One region of the Candidatus Jettenia sp. AMX1 genome, then DNA from elsewhere that is predicted to be linked to it. Evidence: riboswitches for the same ligand, from Rfam matches in the RefSeq annotation. Region 1 holds a riboswitch; each other region holds the start of a gene.
What was found. Region 1 has a riboswitch for cyclic di-GMP ahead of FBQ94_RS14930 (response regulator). Riboswitches for the same ligand answer to the same signal wherever they lie in the genome.

Region 1 (7,768 bases):
CCTCCTTCTGAAAAAACAGAAGAGGTAACGATTATCAGAGGGCAAAACATAAAACCTTTGCCAAAAAAAGAGCCTCTACCGGATACATTAAAAGGTGATGTGCTTTTAAAGGTAGGGAATAATATTACTACTGACCATATCATGCCTGCAGGAGCAAAGGTTTTGCCGCTCAGATCAAATATTCCTGCTATTTCTGAGTTTGTATTTGAAAAGGTAGATAAGGAGTTTGTGAAGCGCACTAAGGAGAAGGGAGGTGGATTCCTAATCGGTGGAGCAAATTACGGACAGGGATCAAGCAGAGAACATGCTGCACTGGCACCCATGTATTTGGGGGTAAAGGCTGTTATTGCCAAATCCTTTGCCCGTATTCATCGTGCAAACCTTGTAAATTTTGGCATCTTGCCATTAACCTTTGAGAATGAAAATGACTATGATCTCTTTGATCAGGGAGATGCTCTCGAGCTGCCTGATATAAAGAATGAATTAAAATCTAAAGGCAAGCTTATGGTAAGGAATGTAACAAAAAACAAGGAGATAAAAGTAATGCATACATTCACCCCCCGTGAAATCGACATCCTCTGTGCTGGCGGCTTATTAAACTATCAGGCTTAAAGCAGCAGCACTTAATATAAAATAACCGCAGGCATTAACTATCAGAATTTATTTTTGTGTGAACGAAAAAGCAAAAGGAAGAAAAAAAGGTTGAGAATTAGAGTAACCGGTAACTTCATAATCTCAACCTTTCTTCTGTTATTGAATTCCTAATTTAAATTTAAGAGATTTTAAGGTATTTTTCATAAGCATGGTAATGGTCATAGGACCAACGCCTCCAGGGACAGGGGTAATGGAGCCTGCAATTTCCTTGGCCGCTTCAAAATCAACATCACCTTTTAAAATAGGAACCATTTTTTTTGGATCATCTTTGCTTGGTTTTTCTCCTATCCTGTTAACACCTACATCAATTACGCATGCGCCCGGTTTGATCCACTCTGGTTTTACCAAACCTGGAACACCCGCAGCAACAACTAAGATATCTGCGCGTTTACAATGTTCAGCCATATTTTTTGTGCGGGTATGAACTACGGTTACTGTTGCATCCGCCCCTCTTCCTTTTTGAAATAACATATTAGCAATTGGTTTTCCCACAATGTTTGAACGCCCTACTACAACGGCTTCTGCGCCACTCGTTTCAATGCCGGAACGTACAATCAATTCCTGAATACCGGCTGGCGTACAGGGTGGAAACTTTACCTCTTCACCTCCTATCATAAGACGTCCAACGTTTACCGGATGGAAACCATCGACATCCTTATCGGGATCAATGGCATTTAAAACCTTTTTCTCATCAATATGCTTTGGCAGGGGAAGCTGGACAAGAATACCATGGATTGAATTATCTTTGTTATAGGTATCAATCAGAGCAAGAAGGTTCTTTTCTGAAATATCGACTGGTTGATTATCCTGGATCTCTTTAAAACCTAATCTGTGAGCAGTTTTAATTTTTAAAGTGACGTACGATATGGAAGCGGGATTACTACTTCCCTTTTATTTCTGCTACTTCAGCAGTAATTTCCTTTAAAATTTGCTCTCCAATTTCAGTTCCTTTGATTAGTTTTGCAGTCATAAACCTGAAACTCTCCTTTCAAAAATACGCATTAAACATACCTTTGTTGCATCTTTACTGAAAAAATAATGAAAAAGATACTAGTGAAATTATCCTATTCTGGAAATTCCAAAATAATAGTATAACATCCATAAAAATACAACTTTTTTCTAAACCCAAGGTCTTTCCAAACTCTATTTTAGTAAGAGGCTAAACGGGTTTATGTACATAGTACTACATAACCTCAACCGAATATAGTATTCTCTGTATAGAGGGTGAGTAAAATCTATAATTGAAAATAGATTGGAAAATAAAGATTTTACTATACAATACAAAACTATTTGATATACATAATAACCAGTATTTAACTGAAATATTTACGCATGAGATACCCGTTGACCTTTTTCGTTTAAATTTGGAACGAGACCGGTATGGTAAATTTGATCAGTTTAGGGAATGTGAGTATCTCCCTAAAATACGGGTATATGATTTAGAACCCTTTATAGCTCGTCTTGTGATATCTGTTTCTTCCATTGGGATATCAACATGGTCATCGTGCGAGGGTCATTGTGGTGAGCCTGCATACCTGGTTTTTGACAGAAAGTATCATCGAATATGGTTTCAGGCAATAGGTAATAAATTTATTAAAAATAAGAAATATAAAAAAGCAGGTATGCTCCCATCTTACAGATAAGCAGAGAAGTATGAATCAGAAAGAACTCCTTAATATTTTTGAGAGCTATTTTGAGGGATCAATTAAGTCTTTGTAAATAGGAGTAGTTTACTACAGAGAACGCTATAGTTGTTATTAAGAAGTTCGGCTGATTTTATAAACTGCTAAAACTCTTTAGCAATACAATCGTTTTTCATTCCGGCATTTTAAAATCAATACCGGAAGACCGCCTTCTGATATAGCCTATGTCTTTAAATATATTCTTGAGTTCCTCATCCGATAGCTTTTTTTGTACATGATCAAAAAAATTCTGCATATTCCCGTAACCTAAATTCTCATAAACGCTCGCCTGCAAAGCCATCTCCAGACGGTCCATTTGTTTGACAAATTTACTCTCTAGAGAACTCTGGTTCCGGAATTCATTCCATAAATTCAAATACATTTTTCCTGTAGAAAGTTTTGAAAGAATTTGAGCAATCGCCTCGTATTCATCTTTTTCCTTCTTATGAGGATGTATTTGATCGTGAGGTGTCAAATCTCCTACATGCGCTTCACCCAAATCATGTATGAGAGCAATTTTGATAATTTTGGTTATATCCAATTCAGGAAAAAACTCATGAGCGACAATAAAAGAAAGCATGGTTACTCCATAGATATGATCAGCCACACTCTCACATTTCTCCTCCGGAATGTTTTTCAATAGCCAACCTTGCCTATAGAGTTGTTTTAAGTGATTAAACTCAAAGTATATCTTTATAACCTCATTGACCTTTTTTTCCTTTATATAGTCGATTGGAGGATTATTTTTAAATTTCATATGAACTCCTTAATAATAAAAATTACAGAGATGTAAAGCATCATACTGTTTTGAGTTTCCGGAAAGGGTCATGGGATGAAAAAGCCTTAACTATAAGATTTTTCCCAAGTGTTGGAAAAAGATTAGATAACCAGGTGGACTTAAAATTGAATATCAACGTGATATCGTAAGCCATTACGTTCGATGCTATCTTGGTTACGGTAAATCCGGCATCTTCCAGAGCTGTTTTGAGAGAATCAAAAGTAAAAGGCCGCACATGTAAAATATTCAGAGGAGAAGCGTGTTTTGGCGCTTTTCCAAAGAGAAATCGAATGCGATCAATCAATCTGCCCATATTTGGGGTTGTAAGAATAAGAGTTCCTCCTGGTTTTAAAACCCTTTTAACTTCAAGCAGAAATTTTTGAGTATCAATAATATGTTCGATGATTTCTCCTGCAAATATCATATCAAATCGATTAGTATCATACGGTAAGCCTTCGGTAACATCAGCAACAGAAACCTCTATACCCTTCTTTTGAGCCTCGATAAGAGCCTTGCTGGAAGAATCTACTCCCCAAACCTTGATTCCCAGGTCCATGATCTGCCTTTCAATTATCCCATTTCCACAACCAATACTCAATAATTCCATATTGCCTTTGTTCTGAAGTACCGATAGTTCACTTTTAATCATTTGGAGGACTTTTGCAATCCGTCTTTGATGGCTTTTTTTTAAAATATACGATATTCCCCCGACGTCCTCAAAGGCAATTCTATTGAGATAAGAAGTAATATCCTCCCTGATCAGATTCCTGCGGCGATCAAAAGCATAGGCAGACTTTCCCTTACCCTTTTGTTTGGCAAAACGCTTCATCTCTATGCCAATAGTACTAACTTCTCTCACCGAAGTTAACTCTTTCCATTCATTGCTTACACCGCCGATAGCAATCGAAATTAAGGGAAATTTGTGCAGAACTCCTTCCCGTTCCTGGGTTACAACAAATCCTGCTATTCGATGAGACTCATCATAAAGCTTTGGAATCAGGGTATCGAACTTTTCAATAACAGATTCACAAATAGAAGCGGCTCTATCCGGCGAAGTTACAATGACGAAGTTATCCTCACTTATATATCCTGCGAGGTCTTTATGATGGTCTGTACATGACAAAAGAATTCTTGCTGTAGAGCGTATGACGGCGTCTCCATGGATAAGTCCATAAGTATCATCGTATGATTTAAAATGATTAATATCACAATACAATACTGAAAACTTATGCTGTTGTACTATTCTGCGGCTAATTTCCCTTTCCACTGCGATATTGCCGGGTAGTCGGGCCAGAGGACTAACTTCTCTGGTACATTGATAATACTCATAAACCTTATGCAGACATGTGAGTAACTCATCGGTTGTAAATGGTTTTGTAATGTAATAGTCCAAACCCTCATGCAGACCTTTCAACTTATCTTCAATAGTCTGATCCTCTGTAAGCATGATAATGGGTAGTGATTGCCACAAAAGATCATTCATTAAATAGTAACAGATATCAATACTGGAGATATTAGGAAGATCACTATCCAAAATGAGAAGATCTATAGTTTCTGATTCTAAGGTATAAAAGACTTCCTCGCCTTTTTCCACTATGATAACATGATGTCCCTCATACTCCAGCGTAATCTTTAAAACCTGCTGAACTGATTCCTCGTCCTCAGCCGCAAGAATGCGAAGATGGGGCGGTTGTTTAACAAGGCGATTTTTTACAGTTTCTAAAGTCATTTTATTTTCTTAAGGAAATATACGGTAGCAACAGGAATGACGCAAATGGAGATGTAACTACTGGTAGGTTATAAATATGAAAATATTATGATCGCAGTATCCCGTTTATGTAAAAATATGATTGTACTAAAACAATCATATAATGAGATGATCTTTTCCGGCAACCCTGCAACCATATCCTGTAAGAGGACTTAGGCCAGTAGCTTTGCGCCACATCCTTTCGAATGTTTTGCCATTTTCGGGCTTTTATCAAAAGCCTTTATTTCAAAAGAACCGATTTGATATCAACAGTACTTACTATGATCTTTATAAACGTTTTAAATAAAAGTATTTAGCAAGAAAAATGCCAATGAATCAAGATTGCTTTTTATTGGAATTATTCAATCTGTATTTAGTGTAGGGCAAATACTCATATGCATATATATAACCTGCAAATGGCGTTGTGCTTACATACTTATGTATATGTGATAATTTTATCAGTTTTTTAATGTATGAAAGGTTCATTGTTGTGAGGATAACTATTTTGCGTTTTAACAGGTGATTACGTACATACTTGTACACAATTGTACAAAAATTAATAAAGGGGATATTTAATCTGCTATCTTATTTGTGTATATCAGAGTCCATCTGTGGTTAATATTTTATGAATTTCATGTACATTCATGCACATTCCTGGTATATATACCATCTACCAGCAAGCTACGAGATGGATAAGAGCCGGAGTCTTTGAGGCCGTTGTTCATGATCTTCGAGAGATTCTGAGACTGGCTGAAGGAAGGAAAAAGGAGCCTTCCAGAGCGATTATCGATAGCCAGACTATTCAGTCTACACCTGAGAGTGAGGAAAGAGCCGGAAAGGAAGCAAGATCCCTATGGCTGTTGATATCCTCGGGCATCTTCTGGCTCTGTATGTAACTCCTGCCAATGAGCAGGAACGAGCCAAGGTGAAGAGGTTGTGCCAAGAGATTCAGGAAGTAACGGGAGAATCCGCCTTGATAACCTTTGTGAATCAAGACTACACAGGTGATCAGGCAAAAGGGCGTGGAATAGAGCTTCAAGTGATGAAGCTCCCTCATACAAAAAAAGGATTTGTACTTCTCCCCAAAAGATGGGTCATTGAGAGACCCTTTGCATGGAAGAGCAGGTTCAGAAGACTCGTAAGGGATTATGAGCGACTGCCTGAAGTGTTGACGGGTCTTCATTTCCTTGCTTTCGCCATACTCATGCTAAGAAGATTTGCTGAGGTGATATTTCAAAGTGCATAACACGCTCTGGAAAAATAAAATAGAGACACAAAATCTTGCTTCTCTACCAGAAGCATGTATGCAGTAAATTGTATTGTTGCTTTTCTTTACTTAATTTTTACAAGAACCGGAGTACTTCTATTTGAGATAGATCCGTCCCCCAATTGACCATTTCTATTTGATCCCCATGCCCATATGGTACCATCTGACTTCAGGGCAATACTGTGCTGTTCCCCACTGGCAATAGCAGTAACATTGCTCAATGTGCTTGCCTGGATGGGGGTAGCTCTGCTCATGGTAGTACCATCTCCCAATTGGCCATTCTCGTTATTCCCCCACGTCCAGACCGTACCATCTGATTTAAGGATAAGACTGTGGTCTCCTCCACCGTCAATTGTCATGATGTTTTTAAGATCGCCCATAGGAACCGGGGTACTTCTGTTATCGGTTGACCTATCCCCCAGCTGACCGTGTTGATTAAATCCCCATATCCAAATAGTACCGTTATTCTTCAGGACAATGCTATGATCTCCCCCGCAACGGATCATGCTGACGTCTTTAATTCCATTCACCAAAACGGGAATGGTCCTGTTGGTAATAGTTCCGTCTCCCAGTTGTCCATATTGATTCAATCCCCATGTCCAGATTGTGCCATCCGCCTTTTGTGCAAGGCTGTGATATCCCCCTCCGGCAATGGAGATTATAGTGTTCAGGCTTCTTGTCTGTACAGGTGTGTTTCTATCTGTTGTGGTTCCATCGCCTAATTGACCGTAGATATTCCGCCCCCATGTCCAGACTGTACCATCTGATTTCAGAGCAAGATTATGCAGTCCTTTGCTGGCAATTGCAGTAATATTCTTAAGATTATTTACCTGAACAGGCTTATTCCTGCTTTTTGTCGTACCATCTCCCAGTTGCCCAGCCCAGTTGCTCCCCCAAGTCCATACTGTGCCATCTGATGTTAAAGCAACGCTATGCCATGCCCCTCCGGCAATAGCGGTTACATTATTCAGGTCTTTTACTTGTACGGGTATTTTCCTGTCGGTGTTTGTTCCATCTCCCAATTGCCCATGCATATTTTGTCCCCAGGTCAAAACAGTGCCGTCGGATTTCAGGGCGATGCTGTGAAAACTTCCACCTGAGACCTGTAAGATTGTCGATGCAAAGATAGGTATACGGGTAGTAATCAAAAATAAGGGAAATAAAACTGCAGTCAAGTATAGGATGGCAAGCTTGCTGTGCATAGGGTTGAATTGCACAATTTTCATAGGCACGTCTAAGGTACTGTTACTTTGTTTTACATCAATTTTTCTTGAATTCTCATATGTCATAATAGGTATTCTAAGATTAATTTATTATGGTTTATACATTATGGTGAAAAATGTGAGACAATACAATTATAATAGTAAAATAAGCAAAGGGAAAGAATATATAATAAAGAAATGTAAATGTAAAAAAATTATACAAAACGAGAATAAGAGGGTATATTATAAAGGTCTTTGATATTTTTGGTTTTTCTTAAATTAACATGAAGATAATAAGAAATGGTATTCCATTCATAAAGGATGAGAGTTTTAATTCAGAGCGGATAGGCGACCCGTGCATCCTTGATGTCTGTATCCCTGAAGGGAATAACTTGAGGACATCTGGCGAGGGGCTTCAACTGGTAAACAGAAACGAGT
Region 2 (7,768 bases), on a different contig from region 1:
AGTGTATACAACTAAAAAATTCGCTTTCCTCATATATCTCAACACCTTAGGACTTTATTTTGACTTTACTTTAGTAAAGTCACGCTAGAATCATTTTACTCCTTTGAGGTTGAATGTGGTATGTTTGGTTTTCATACAGAGGGTACTATAGATCATCCATACAAAATCAGGTTTTTACACTTTATTACGCGCCATGAGTAACATATCTATCACGAAAAGAATTTACCTAATTTGACTTGACTTTAGCTTAGCTGAATATATAATCTTTAGCGAATTTTACAAAGATTCATTTTTACTATTTTTATAAAACTTTTTCGTGGAGATGTATAAAATGATTTTAGAGGTAAATTATTCTACAGATAGTCAGCGTAAGAAAATTGAACGGCTCGCATTTATTAAAGAGCGATACAAAAAACTCGTGCTTGATCCGAGAAGAGAAATTGAATTTGAAATAGAAAGGGCATTGGATGATGAAGACGGTGATATCGACGCTATGTAATTATTAATTGAATACTCTACCTAATTATTTATTCCTCTATGTTACTTCCTAAGTATCTTCGAATATAAATTTCCAGTTACAATCTTCACAAAAATATACATGAATCAATAGTATGTTACGGTAAATGTACTATCGATATTTTTTATGAAATTTGGACCTGGAATATTCCCTATCAGTTTTTCTGATTAAACTATCTGTCTGCATAAAAACCATGCAGACAGATAGGAAAACGGGTATCTCTTTGGTGATTTCGCTCCGCTTAATCCGCTACTCACTCCTCAATCATTCGGTAGGGCGGATTAAACGGAGTGAATCCGCCATTGTATCTTTACCTTGCCGGTGTTTATATTTCAAAAAACCTTCAATAACAACATCATCTGAGAATCTTTTTATCGTTATTTCGTTAACTTTTACGGATTCAGCTATAGCATCGATACCTTTTCCAAGTACAGGGGAATTTGCGCCCTGACCTCCAATAATAATCGGAGCGATAAAAACAATAACTTTATCGGCAAGGCAATCCTCGAGTACTGCAGTAATGACTCTGCTGCCACCCTCCACTAAAATATTTGTCATTTTCATCTCACCAAGCTGCCGGAAGAGTTCCTGTAAGTCTACCCGACCGCTCATAGTGTTTGTTTGAATAACCTCACATCCCAACTGTCTGAGTTTCTTAATACGCTCGGGCAATGCGTTCCTGCTCACAGCAACTACTATTTCGCTTTCATGAATTGTCTTTAAAAGACGGGAATGTAAGGGCAACGAGGCGTTACTATCGATGATAATTCTCTTCGGATTCCTTCCTCCCTCAAGGCGGCAGGTCAGGAGAGGATCATCGCGCAATACGGTGTTAATTCCAACTAAAATCCCATCCACCTGCCCACGGACCTTATGTGCATATACCCGTGATTCTTCGCACGTAATCCATTTTGAGTCTCCTGTATGAGTAGCAATCTTTCCATCGAGTGACATTGCCCACTTCACTATCACATAAGGCAATCCTTGCTGCATTAATTTAAAAAAAGAGGCGTTCAATTTCATTGCCTGGAATTCCATAACCCCCAGCTTAATCTCAATCCCTGCCTCCTTTAATTTTCGTATTCCTTTACCTGATGTAATAGGGTTAGGATCGATAATTGCAGCTATCACCTTCCCGATACCTGCCTTAACAATGGCATCAACACATGGCGCCGTCTTACCATAATGCGCGCAGGGTTCCATGGAAACATAGAGTGTTGCCCCCTTGCAGTTTGCTCCTCCCTCATGAATTGCATGCACTTCTGCATGCGCCCCCCCAAAGATCTGGTGATACCCTGTTCCGATAATCTCGTCATTTTTTACAAGTACGGCGCCTACCATGGGATTAGGCTCTACTTTTCCCCTTCCCTTTTCTGCCAATTCCAGCGCAAGCATCATGTATTTTTCATCAGTATTTACTGTAGTCATAACGCAGCAAACTATGGCCGTAACTCCTCTAATCTCCGGAAGTAATCAGGAAATGTCTTGGATACGCACTCCGGATGTTTTATAGATATTCCCTGTGCGCGCAGCCCAATCAACGCAAAACTCATAGCCATACGATGGTCATCGTAGGTTTCTATTTCTGCCGGTTGAGGCAGAGATGGTTCAATCTCAAAACCATCCTCATATTCTACTGCTGAAATCCCCATCCGGCGCAATTCATTCACGACAGCAGAAATACGGTCAGTTTCCTTTATACGCATATTTTTCACATTCCGTACCCGCGTTTTACCGCGGGCGAATACCGCTACAGATGCCAAAGTCTGCACCACATCCGGCATATCCCCCATATCGACGTCCACCCCATGCAGCGTATCTCCCTGCACCTCAATCCAATCAACATGCATCGTAACCTTACAACCCATTTCCTTAAGGACGTCTACAAAGTGAATATCTCCCTGCAGGGAATCACTTCCGATTCCTTCAACTCTAACCTTTCCACCGGTAATTGCCGCAGCAGCAAAAAAGTAAGAAGCGGCTGATGCATCTGCCTCCACCTCATAATGCATAGCGCGATAACGTTGCCCGGATTTGACGAAGAATGTTCTGTAGTTATCGTTGCTAACGTTTACCCCAAACTGACGCATTAATGCAAGAGTCATATCTACATAACGCTTCGAGACCAGGCTGCCTTTCACTTCTATAACGATATCCTTCTGAGCATAAGGAGCTGTCATTAATAAGGCGCTAAAGTATTGGCTGCTTAAATCTCCCTTTACAACAGCCGATCCACCGGATAATCCCTTTCCTCCGACGAGTACCGGCGGACAACCATTATGGTATTTCGAGCTGACATCTGCCCCAAGCTGTCTTAAACCATCAAGTAAATCCTGTATAGGCCTTTCCCTCATGCGCGAAACACCGTCTATCTCATAGACCCCTTTTCCCAGGGTTAGCATAGCAGTTAAAAATCTCATCGCTGTACCTGCATTTCCAATAAACAAATTTGCCTGCTTTACTGGAATAGTTCCGCTCTTACCGTATACCACAAACCTATTAACATTTTGCTCTTCTTTAACGGGTATTCCCAGGGTATTTAAACTAGATGCCATGTATTTAGTATCATCACTAAAAAGGGCATGAGAAATTATAGATTGTCCGTCAGCCAGTGCAGCCGTAACAAGGGCGCGATTTGTATAACTCTTTGAGCCTGGAGCCTTAACTACTGCATTGACTTTTCCTTTTATTGGTTTTATTTCGATCACTTTATAGCTTACCTATGAAAAATTTCCGTACTATGATATTTCGCCAGCACTGCTTTGGGGGGGACATGAAAATCTGTTCATCAATACACCCAAACGGTCCCAAAGTCCCTCATAAGCCTTAACCTATTCCTGATTAGAAATTTAAAACGAATATATTTTAGTTTATTTGAAACAACTATGCAATAGTATCGTGGATATGATTTTAACGAAGAAATGAAGAAAATCTGCTATGTCGGTTTGAATGCTGGCAGAACTATAATAACCTTGGTAAATACACCTTCAACACTATCAATGGCAAGCCTACCCTCATGGTCCCTGATAATACTGTAACTGATGCTTAATCCTAAGCCCGTTCCTTTACTCCGGGGCTTTGTGGTATAAAACGGTTCTACTACTCTATCTCGTATCCTGGCAGGTATACCCGTGCCATGATCATAGAAGGTAATCCTTACCGCCGGACGGTTGTCTATCGTTGTTTCTTCCCCGATAATCTCAAGGATTTTATTCTCATGCACCTCTGGATATTTCTGGTTTAAGGCATATCGCGCATTACTGATAGCATTCAGAAAGACTTGCTGTATCTGCTGAGGGTGCGCAATAATTTGGGGCAATTTTGGAGAAACGTCTAACTTTATCGTAATACCCTCTTTTCGCAATTGCGCCTTTATCAGGACAAACGTATTCGCCACTATCTCGCGGATGCTAACGATGCTCTTCTTCTCCTTTGAATCGCCAAATCTTGCAAAAGAAAGAAGACTGCTGGTTATGTTCGCTATACGGTTAGCCTCTTTGATAATCCGGCCGGCAATATCCCTTTCCTTACTTCCTTCGCTACTTTTATTAAATAGTATCTGGGCACAGTTAATAACACCGGTTATGGGGTTATTGATCTCGTGGGCTACACCCGCAGCCAGTTCACCTAATGATGCCAGATGTCTGGACCGTTCAGCTTCTCTTTGCAAGGTTATCTTTTCCGTGATGTCCAGAAATGCGCCTAAGATGCCAAGAACATTACCCTTTTCATCTTTTATCGGGGTTCTCACCATCCTGACAATCAATTCCTGTCCATCTACGATATATTTCTCTTCTCTGTCATCTGTCTGCCCTGATTCTATAACCCGCTTATCCTCAGTTCTATATTTCTCGGCAAGTTCTTTGGGGAAAAAATCATAATCGGTCTTTCCGGTAATCTCGTCTGGCCTGATATGGAGATCTCTGGCTAAATTCTCGTTACAAGACATGTATACGAAATTTTTATCCTTAGAAAATATTCTCTGAGGAAGACTCTCAAAGAGGAGCCGATATTTACTTTCGCTTGCACGAAGCGTCTTTTTAGCACGTTTACGCCTGATAATGTTACGGACAATACTCCAAAAGCCAACAACAGAGGGAATAAACTGTTTGTATAACCATTCTGCACAAAACCAGTTCTTTGTATGGAAAGCAAAAATAGGGATTGTTACAAAGAATTTCGAGACGTGAGATAATAACATGCCAGCACCCCTTTATAAAATTTGGCCGTAACAAACACAGCGGCCTATGGAGTGCTGTATTCGCCCGGCAACCCTGCTACCATATTCTTAATGAAGATTTAGGCCAGTGGCTTTGCGTCCCATCCTTTCGAATGGTTTGCCTTTATCAGGTTTCAAAAATTAACTTTATAGATACAAACGTTACGTTTAGCATTTTACATACCAATAAACGATATAGCAACTACAAATCGTTAATAGTGCTCAATATTTATCATATTTTTCATCTTAACATACGTATTGTATGAAATAGGTTCAAAAAATTTTACATGACAAAAATGTATCTTGTAGTACACAAATGTTCCTTGATACAGAGTATTCAGAGATATATCCATTGTTTTTTCTTTCTCAATTTTATATTATTTGCATAGAGCATTGCCCGATCTCAGATCTGCTTATCATAAGCAGAGAGAGAAAACTATTGTGCTCACAGACAGCTCATAGTAAAATTATCATGAAAGATTCATTTTTCACATTATCTTTAGTATTATCTATAATAAAAGGCTTTTAAAATGAATTACAAACCCTATGCAATCTCCTGGAACACGACCTATCGATGCAACTTGCGTTGCAGCCATTGTTACCTCGATACCAATGCATTAACCAGGCAATCCGCCAATGAGCTTAGCACTCAGGAAGGGTTTAAGCTTATAGATCAAATGGCAGAGCTTAATCCTAACTTGCTGCTAATCCTTACGGGTGGAGAACCACTATTAAGGAAGGATATTTATGATCTTGCCTCCTATGCCTCTCAGAAAGGGATGATGATAGTGCTGGGCACGAATGGGAATTTAATTGATGATGATGTGGCAAAGAGATTGAAACAAAGTGGTGTAACCGGTATTGGTATTAGCCTTGATTCTATAATGCCTGAAAGACATGACAAATTCAGGGGGATTTCACGTGCATGGGATGATACCCTCAACGGAATTGAGGCATGCCGCAGGCAAGGCATCGAATTCCAAATACAAACAACCGTCACGAAAGAGAATTTTCATGAGATTGCCAATATTATCGAATTCTCATATAATCTTGGTGCCAGGGTATTTAACCTATTCTTTCTGGTCTGTACCGGTAAAGGTCAGGAGTTGACCGATATTACACCGCAGCAGTACGATCAGGCATTGCACCAGCTTTATACTATACAAAAGAACTATCAGGGGAAAATGATGGTGGGAGCAAAATGCGCACCACACTACCGAAGGATTGTGTATGAACATGATACCACCTCTCCACTCATCAGGACGTATGCTGGCGGTTGTCCGGCTGCTACCCACTACTGCAGGATCACACCGGAAGGCGATGTTACACCGTGTCCTTATATGCCTAATGTTTCCGGAAATGTAAGAGAGAAAAGTTTTGTGGAGATTTGGAAAAATACCCCCGATTTTCAAACTTTGCGAAATACTGATCTGAATGGCAGATGCGGTGTCTGTGAGTTTAAGTACATCTGCAAAGGATGCAGGGCAAGGGCGCTTGCAACCTCAGGGAACCAGATGGATGAAGATGGATGGTGCAATTATATCCCGGGGAAATATGGCAATACAGTTATCCAATTAGCACCAGCCGAAACCTTTGGGGTTGAAGAAAACTTCACCATGAGCTGGAGTTCCGAGGCAAAAAATATCCTGAAACAAATCCCCTCTTTCGGACGGGGTATGGTCATTAAAAATGTTGAAGGTTATGCAGCAAAGAGCAACCATCATGAAATAACCTTGGAAGTAATGAGGGCCTCACGGGAAGAGATGATAGCAAAGAAAAGAACTGCATTCCCGACAAAAAGTGAAAGTAAAGCTGGCACTAACACAGAAGATGGAGGCCAGGTACATCAGGATGGTGAAATCCCCTGGGCTGAGGAGGCGCGAAAACGTGTTGCAAATGCGCCGGATTTTGTACGGCCAGGTATTTATAAGCTTATGCAGAAAAAGGCGCGCCAGCATGGTTATAAAGAGATTACTTCTAAATTCCTTTCCGAAATACGGGATGAATCTATGCAGCTCGCATCAAAACGTATTAAGAATATCGGATTTGATGAACTAAGGATGGATGCATGGGATAAGGCCAAAGAAAAGTTAAAAAGTGCACACAAAAAAGAGGTTATTGATACTATTAAGGCATTTCTTGATGAACGTACTATCAGGAATGAGGGCATCATTACTAAATTTCAGGCATATTTGAAGGATTCATGGACAGAGGAAGCAAAGCAACGTCTGGAGAAGGCGCCTATATTTATCAGAGGCAGGGCAAAAAAAGCAATTGAAGGCTTCGCGATCCGGCGAGGTGCTGCAATGATTACCTGCGAAATGATCGATCAATACATGAAAGATATTCCTTCTTTTGTTAAGAATAAACTCAAGTAAAAACAGGGGCTTAAGGGCATGAAAACACATGAGGCCTCTATAGTTTTATGATGTAGGGCAAGAGTTTTATGATGTAGGGCAAGGCTTTAGCCTTGCCTCCTCTCGCTTAAACGTGCACGGGGGATAGGATAGCAACCCTAAAGAGTTACCCTGAATTAAAAATTCCTGTACATCAAATGATGCCACCTTTCAGCAACAATTTTGCTGGTTCAATCGTCCTTGGCTGAACCAAGGCATATTGAATTTCCCAAGTATTCAATAAGGGCGAACACCGAGTACTTCTCTATAAGCTCATAAAAGAACTTGTCATGAATACTATAGTGCTCATAAAACAGCTCTTGCAAAGATACCGAAACTACGAGAATATCTTTCCTGAGGCTTTCAATAAACTCCATATACTTTCCTGTAAATCGATACGAACAAAGATTATTATTTCTTCTATTCTGCTTTCTGTATTTCCTATTTTTATTATGCGGGTATTTATTTATCCCACAGAAAAAAAGGCCTTGCAGGATTCCCTAATACAAAATCTTGAGGGGGTCGGACATAAGCAGTCGGAACTCATTGTACGATGGATCGAGGAAAGGAAGGCTGATGCCAGGATTATAGCAGAAAACCCGAATGTACCTGGTGTAATCTATAAATCCGAGGGGA
Region 3 (7,768 bases), on a different contig from region 1:
GCTAAAGAACAAAGGTAGTTTTCATGAAAATAAAAAGTAAAGAAGGGTCAGACCCATCGTTAGCCGTAAAAATTAGCGAAAGTCTTCACTATTGCTGGATAGAAGGAATTACTACATCCATCACGATGGGGATTTTAGATTATTATCTCGTTCCGTATGCCCTTTTTTTAGGGGCTACTACCCAGCAGGTAGGTTTTCTTGCTGCAACTCCTCCCCTGTTTTCCTCCATTGCCCTCCTATTTGCAGTAAAGGCTGTTCATCTGGCAGGCAATAGCCGGTTACGATTATTACTTTCCGGAATAGGAATTCAATGTATCATTTTAATGCTCATCTCGACACTCTCTTTGTTTCATCTCGCAGGAAGACCGGTAATTCTTATCTCTTTAATTTCTATTTTTGGGGTATTGGGCACGATCATTGGACCCGCATGGGGAAGCCTTGTAAGCGATTATCTTCCACCAAATCAGCGTGGACTTTATTTTGGAGACAGGTCGCGCGCAATTGGAGTTGCGGGAGTTTTAGGCCTATGCCTGTGGGGCGCTGTGCTTGCCCTCATGAAGAAAATATCTATCTCAACAGGATTTTTTCTTGTTTTCCTGGGGGCAACGCTTTTTCGTTTTGTATCCCTTTACTATATGTCCAAAATGATTGATTTGCCGCTTCATAAATCAACAGAGAGCGATTTCACTTTTACAAAATTTCTTTTCCGTTTCAAAGAAAGTAATTTTGTAAAATTCATCTTTTACGTTGCGAGTATTAGTTTTTCTGTACAACTTGCAACCCCCTATTTTAATATTTACCTGCTCCGGGAACTTCATTTTAATTACCTCACCTACATGATGATACATCTTGGTAGTGTAATAGCCGGTCTTATTGCATTTCCTATTTGGGGAAGGCATGCAGATCTTGTAGGTAATGCGAGAATTTTAAAAATTACCAGTTTTATCATTCCTGTAGTTCCTGTCTTATGGCTTTTTTCTGCAAATCCATTTTATTTAGGTGTTGTTAATGCACTTGCTGGTTTTGTATGGAGTGGCTTTAATTTATGCACAACAAATTTTATCTATGATGCAGTAAGCGCTCAAAAGCGGTTGAGGTGTCTGGGATACTTCAATTTAATTAATGGAGGCGCCATTTTTGCCGGGGCTTCACTGGGTGGTTTCCTGGCTGAACGGGTTTCACCTCTTTGGGGTTCCCGGTTATTAACAATATTTTTGATTTCTGCGATTCTTCGTTTCCTTGCGGATTTTTTTCTCTCAAGGCATTTTACTGAAGTTCGTGCATCTACAAAAAAGGTATCCAGTACCGAACTTTTCTTTAGTGTCGTTGGTGTAAGACCATTGGAAGGAATAAATACCGAATTCGAAATCTTTCCCTCATTCCGGCAACTCGTGAAACTGCGAAAAAAATCAAAAAAAACAAAGAAAACACGGAAAACGATGAAAAAGCAGAAACAATCTCATTGATTGGCACTTAAAAATTGCGGTTGGACACAGATGAACACGGATAAACACGGATTTTTTAGCAGGAGAGAAGCATGATTAATTACCTATTGGATGAGGTAAAATATCTCCATCATTATTTTTATCTGTACTTATCTGTGTCCCATTGAAGAATTTAGATAACATAAATTATGAGACATGCAATAAGCAGGGAAAAGGATTACGGCTATCTTTTGTGCCGTAATCCATTCCCTTTTGAATCAATAAAACTTAATAAACTTTACGGTATGGTATTTGTGCAGGTGTTAACAACTGTCCAGGTATAGGAAGTTCCATTTTTCGTTAGATTACCAATATGCCAGTATCTATTCGTTCCGCAGCTTACGGGCGGACTGTACAACGTTCCAATGGAGGTTGCACCGTTATAGATCTGGGCAGACATTTGCGAGCCAGTCCATGATGGACTAAAGTATGTCGAATAAGGATACTTATCGACAAATACCTTATAAACTCCGTTCGATGCCGAGTTCCCAATGACAATCGTTTCCAGAGGCTCCAAATCCTCAAAAGAATCACGAGGCCATCCAACAAACGGTGAAGTCATGAAATCGCCCGGGTTACCCCAATAGACATACGATCCATTTGGCAATCTCACCCAAAGATCAAATTCCCAACCGTTGCAGCCATCGATACAACCCGTAGTATCCACTATAGGCTGCACGGTCGACCAGTCAATGGTAATGGTAGCATTCCCGGTTGTCCTTGATTTGGGGAGGGCATCTGTGTATGGTCCTGCTACCGAAGCAATAGTAATATTGTTCCTTACCGCTGCATTTACATATCCGGCCTTATCTCCTCTCAGTATTCTGCTCGTGCCTGTTCCAAGCCCTGTCATCTCATAGGAACCACCACTGTTCGTTAAATCAAGCGCCAGCGGTGTAACTCCTGAGAATAATCTGGCATTTGCGGGAGCAAGAGGCGAACTAGGCGCCTTGCCGGTAACCGGGTCAAGTATCCTTCCCACGATAGCTCTCTCAGTAGTACCGAGTAACGCCTGACGCACATCGACCCTTCGGGTTCTAACGGGAAAACCCTTGCCTATCAATTTTCCGTTTGTTACAAGCCGCGCAACTAAGCCATCCCGCGTAAGGGCTGGCAACTGTCCCCACACAAGGGCGGCTGCCCCGGCCACTACCGGTGATGCCATAGAAGTACCTGACATAGGCGCATATCCTGCCGCAGGAGTCGTCGATAATATTTCCCATCCAGGCGCCGCAATATTATATTGGCCTGGGGTCGCAGATGGGCTGAAGTTTGAAAACCATGCCCTGGCATCGTTCTCTTCCGTAGCCATAACCCGAAGGGCAGTATTCACATCACCTCCAGGATATGAAGGGGTGGTAGTGTTAGAATTACCGGCAGCCGCTACAAGCACCTTTCCTGCATTTTTGATAGCAAGCACCTCAGCAGCAACGAGCGCGCTGGCAGGACCTCCAAGGCTCATATTTATCACTTTTGTAGGAGGTGTTGTAACCGCTGTTCTTGCGTATTTCATACCTTCTGCAACATCGAAAAAGGTACCAGATCCGCTGGCTGAAAGAACCTTCACGGCTAATATTTTAGAATTCGGACTTACTCCTTCTCCATACTGACCGTTACCTGCCTTTGCTGCAATAATCCCCGCAACATGAGTACCATGCCCATTATCATCGTAAGGGTCGAAATTATTTGCAACACAGTTTTTCCCTAAATAGACCTTACCGGAAAGATCAGGATGGGTGTAATCCACACCGGTATCAATTACTGCAACTGTTGGCGGTGTAGCAGAGAGCGCCCCAAGCGCAGCTGTCTTTCTTATTACGGTAAGATGCCACTGGTATCCGGTTCCCGCATCGGCAGATACGGATTGAGCATTCATATCGCCAGGGGTAGAATTTTTATTCTGTAACCCTTTATTCTTCTGCCCTCTTATATCAGGAAGAAGCGGCTTGGGCGGAATACTCATAAAACCGTTTCTTTCAACAAACGATACATTGGGAAGTTTAATAAGAGAATGAGCAGCATCCTTTACTGCTTCTTCGGATGAAAACTGCAGCAGAACAGCAGTATTCCCCATTTTCTTTACCAGTTTGCCCCCTGATGCATTAGCTACCTTGAAAATAGCAAGCGTACTCATGCCTTCTTTGATCCCAACGATCAACTGACCTGCAACATAATCTTTCCCGGCAACCAGCCCAGGCTCAAAACCGTATCCGAGTTTTTTATTCTGTGTTTCATCTGCCATTGCACCTATCGAATTGGACAATACCATAGATAGGACAAACATAACGGACAAAAAAACCTTTCCTCTCATACAACCCCTCCTTTTCTCTATTGTTTTCATGATAAACATCATTACAACCACAGAACTCTATTCGCTTATACGTATGTTATTCTTCTCTTACCTCCTTTCTTGCCTCTAACTCATACATAAGCCCTTCTGCCTTGCTACGCACTAATTCATCACTATCATGGAGAACTACTCTTGCTGCTTCAAGGGCAAATTCTTCGCCTTTGGATGTCATTGCCTCTATTGCCATTATCCTTATTTCAGGATCAGGATGGGTTAATCTCGCCCTTAAAATAGGTAATCCATCCTGAGCAGACAAATGAGATAGCTGGCTGAATGCCATATGCCGTATATCAGTATTATCATCTTCCGTTGCATCTTTTAATATCTCCATTGCATCTGAGCCAAATAATTCACCTGAACCAAACAGCTCTCCCAGTAACGAAATAGCTGTTTTGCGAATATCAGTGTTTGTACTTCGGCTATCGTTGAGAAGTAAACCGGCAACGCTTCTATAGCCCCTTTCATGAAGTTGTTTATATGCAATCTCTCTGATTAAGGGGTCTGAATCTCTCGTTGCTGAGTAAAGAATATCCTCTATATACGGATGATTTATTTCTAAGAGTTCTTGAATCTTTACAAGACGCATGTTGAGGTCGAGACCTTGAAGATTATTATAGAAAAACTCACCTTCCGTTTTCTCATCCTCCTGAAAAACGACAGACTCTAAGGATGAAACAGGCCGGCGTCCTATGATCAGCAGGCGGGGTAATATTTCACCATGAGAAGCCGCTTTCATAAAAATAGCGTAATTTACATGGGCCAGAAGTTTTTTTAAGCTCTCATGGAGGGTAAGTCCGGAAAAGCAGATACTCACTGGCTCTTGAAGACGCTCTGAACCATGAATCTCTATTCGTGTCTGGCAAGAGATCTGGTAAAGTATGTCTGAGAGCGGAGCCTTCTCTGCGATTACACTAAGACGCTGCTCTTTCCATGCAACTTTCAATGGTATAACCCCTTGCTGAGCTTGTGCTGAATACGGGTAAAAAAATAAGCTAATGTAAAGTAACAGGAGGAATATCGTAAAAGGTATTTTATGACTCTCTATATGCATCAAATTCTATGTAAAGCTTTTCTCTGGTTTCAGGACTTTTAAATATTTGTAATCGTTAGCAAGGTGAAGTTTGGTAGTCATTCGGAGCGGAGTGAAGAATCTCCCGCCCGTGAAAAAGCGATACTCTTCGTTCCACGGATGATAAAGATGGATGCGATCTTTTTGCAACTATCAGGAAAATAAAAAACCTTACTTCTGAAAACATTTTCTGAAGTAAGGCTATATTTCCTCATGTTAAATTTGTAAGACATTTTCGGTAGCAAGGCCATCTTATTTCTATCGTGCCAGTTATGAACGAGAGTGTCTGTTACGTATACTGACACTGTTCACGAACACTGTCCACTGTTACAAGATCCTTTACTTTGCGTCCCCTGATCACTCAGGGTTTGCCTTTGTCACAATGTTTTCTCTACTTTAAGCAGCTGCTTTATAACATGTACAATATTTTATGTCAATTAAAATTTTTAATTCTGATGTTAAACCTTTACAACGAAAAAGAGAAAAGTTCCTGTCCTGACAAATGATAAGACAATGACTAAAATTTATTGAATCGTAAAATATTGTCTGCTATAATCAGATATTAAATTTCTCGTAATTGTAGTATGACCAATGAGTATTCGGTCATTATTCTCTCAGAATAATGAGATAATAACCCTAATAGTATCTTGAACAAAATGAAGATTCTTGCAGAAGTTAAGGTCATGCCCCTGTGCATGACCTTTTTTATGGGAAAAATTACATTGCAACGAGGAACAAATTTCGTATATAACTATCCATAATGCATAGGAAGAATACAATGTCATCGCCATTTACAGAAGAACAGATAAAGCGTTACTCACGTCACATTATCCTCCCTGAAGTTGGAGGAAAGGGCCAGTTGAAACTTTTAAAGGCGAAGGTATTTCTCGTAGGCGCGGGGGGTCTTGGCTCTCCGGCTGCATTTTATCTTGCTGCTGCAGGAGTCGGAAAGATCGGTATCGCAGATAGTGACTGTGTAGACCATTCAAATTTGCAGCGGCAAATTTTACATGCTACCAAAGATGTCGGCCGTTCAAAAGCTATCTCTGCCAAAGAAACCCTTGAGGCGCTAAATCCCGACATAGAGGTAATCCCTTATACAGATCGTTTGAATTCAGAAAATATCCTTGATATTATCAAAGATTACGATGTAATTCTCGATGGCGCCGATAACTTCCCTACAAGATATCTTGTGAATGATGCCTGCGTTTTTCTTAAAAAACCGCTTTCCCACGGTTCTATCTTCCGGTTTGAGGGGCAGGTTACAACAATCATACCTTTTGATGGGCCTTGCTATCGCTGTTTATATGAAATGCCCCCTCCCCCCGGATTGGTACCCTCCTGTCAGGAGGCTGGGGTATTAGGCGTGCTGCCAGGAGTAATAGGTTCTATTCAGGCTACAGAAGTTGTGAAATTAATTCTTGGCAAAGGGCAGATTTTAAAGGGAAAATTGCTTATGTATGATTCATTAAATATGGAATTTAAAAAGGTCAAGATACACAGGAATCCTAACTGTCCGGTATGCAGCGATAAAGCTACCATCAAAGAGCTTATTGATTATGAAGAATTCTGCCAGACTCATGGTTAAATAAGACCGGCAGGAGAATGTATCTATCATGTATAAGTTTTATTTACAATTCGATAGTAATCCCTCAAACTCACCTGTGGGTATAAACTGTCGGGAGAAATTTCAGAGGAGGAAACCATATGGCTATAAAACGATATATACGAGTAACAGGCTTGCTTGTAGGTATGATCTTATTCTTAAATACTATCATGGGCATCCTTATCTTTAAAAAGCTCCATGCAGACAAAGAGGATACAAAAACAGAAGTAAAAAATATAACACCTAAACAGGCAAAGGAATTGATAGATCATGAAAAGGATATATTTATATTAGATGTGCGAACTGAGGAAGAATATGATAAGGTACACTTAAAAAGCGCTAATCTTATTCCTATTCAGGAACTTGAGCAAAATATCGAAAGAATACCAAAAGATAAGCAAGTAATTGTTCATTGTGCCGCCGGAGTACGTAGTGCAAAGGCATGTAAGCTATTAAAAGATAAAGGATTAAAAGAATTGTACAACATGGAAGGAGGCATTAACAAGTGGCAGGAGGAAGGCTATCCTGTAGAAAAGCATTAATCGATAGTATTAAGTATTATGGTATATCTTCCTCGAAATCATGGAGATGACTATAGGCAGGAAGTGTTGAGATACGAGGGTCATCGACCCTTTTCCCAACAGTGAAATGGTATATTACCTGTTGTTCTGCTGGTGTCTTCAGAAAGGTATGTACATCATCATCAAGAAATGCACCGATACCAGTAGCATCATATCCCATTGCTGTAGCACCTAAATATAAAACCTGTCCCAGAAATCCTGCTTCATAATGGATATAGCGATATCCTCGGTCACCATAAGCTAGTAACGCATACTCAAAGTTACTCATAAAGCTGATGGCAAAAGCCGAGTCACCGGCAATGTCTTGATCTAAACTTAGTTCCTTTGCACTGTGTTGCACATCACCTCTGGACACTAATAGTAGCCGCTTTTGTACTCTATCAAGGTAATACACACCTCTTTCCAAGCCCTCGATACGGTGAATATATAGGTAGGGAACGACTAGTGGTGGCCCCTCTCGGATCAAGAAATCAGCTTTATATGAGGAGCATAAAAGTTGCATAAGAAAATGAAACTCCGGCAAAGACAACGGTGTTTTACCATCAAAATCAAGTGCACTTCTCCTGTGTCTGATAGTCCATTTTAATGAATATTCGACAGCCGGTATTATTGTATTAATTTCCCCACATTGTTTATCTCTTGTATACGGCAAATAATTTACAAATGATTTATCTTGTT

Region 2: it holds a riboswitch for cyclic di-GMP, as region 1 does, so the genes downstream of both, FBQ94_RS16960 (two-component system sensor histidine kinase NtrB) here and FBQ94_RS14930 (response regulator) in region 1, are expected to answer to the same signal.
Region 3: it holds a riboswitch for cyclic di-GMP, as region 1 does, so the genes downstream of both, FBQ94_RS07445 (HEAT repeat domain-containing protein) here and FBQ94_RS14930 (response regulator) in region 1, are expected to answer to the same signal.

What each region holds. Positions count from the first base shown of each region.
Region 1 covers NZ_SZPP01000056.1:16,540-24,307, reverse strand. The annotation lists gene FBQ94_RS14950 (aconitate hydratase) at 1-612, shown strand, start outside; partial or broken gene folD (bifunctional methylenetetrahydrofolate dehydrogenase/methenyltetrahydrofolate cyclohydrolase FolD) at 751-1,624, opposite strand; gene FBQ94_RS14940 (hypothetical protein) at 1,896-2,297, shown strand; gene FBQ94_RS14935 (HD domain-containing protein) at 2,470-3,093, opposite strand; gene FBQ94_RS14930 (response regulator) at 3,134-4,843, opposite strand; cyclic di-GMP riboswitch class I at 5,000-5,087, opposite strand; partial or broken gene FBQ94_RS14925 (transposase) at 5,530-6,107, shown strand; gene FBQ94_RS14920 (RCC1 domain-containing protein) at 6,194-7,417, opposite strand; gene FBQ94_RS14915 (fructose-bisphosphatase class II) at 7,615-7,768, shown strand, end outside.
Region 2 covers NZ_SZPP01000079.1:4-7,771, forward strand. The annotation lists gene FBQ94_RS16945 (hypothetical protein) at 332-499, shown strand; gene ribD (bifunctional diaminohydroxyphosphoribosylaminopyrimidine deaminase/5-amino-6-(5-phosphoribosylamino)uracil reductase RibD) at 782-1,945, opposite strand; gene aroA (3-phosphoshikimate 1-carboxyvinyltransferase) at 1,957-3,225, opposite strand; gene FBQ94_RS16960 (two-component system sensor histidine kinase NtrB) at 3,453-4,718, opposite strand; cyclic di-GMP riboswitch class I at 4,782-4,869, opposite strand; gene FBQ94_RS16965 (radical SAM/SPASM domain-containing protein) at 5,267-7,114, shown strand; gene FBQ94_RS16970 (sensor histidine kinase) at 7,423-7,768, shown strand, end outside.
Region 3 covers NZ_SZPP01000019.1:13,280-21,047, reverse strand. The annotation lists gene FBQ94_RS07455 (MFS transporter) at 24-1,466, shown strand; gene FBQ94_RS07450 (S8 family serine peptidase) at 1,723-3,795, opposite strand; gene FBQ94_RS07445 (HEAT repeat domain-containing protein) at 3,872-4,777, opposite strand; cyclic di-GMP riboswitch class I at 5,138-5,286, opposite strand; gene moeB (molybdopterin-synthase adenylyltransferase MoeB) at 5,682-6,491, shown strand; gene FBQ94_RS07435 (rhodanese-like domain-containing protein) at 6,611-7,051, shown strand; gene FBQ94_RS07430 (SagB/ThcOx family dehydrogenase) at 7,068-7,768, opposite strand, start outside.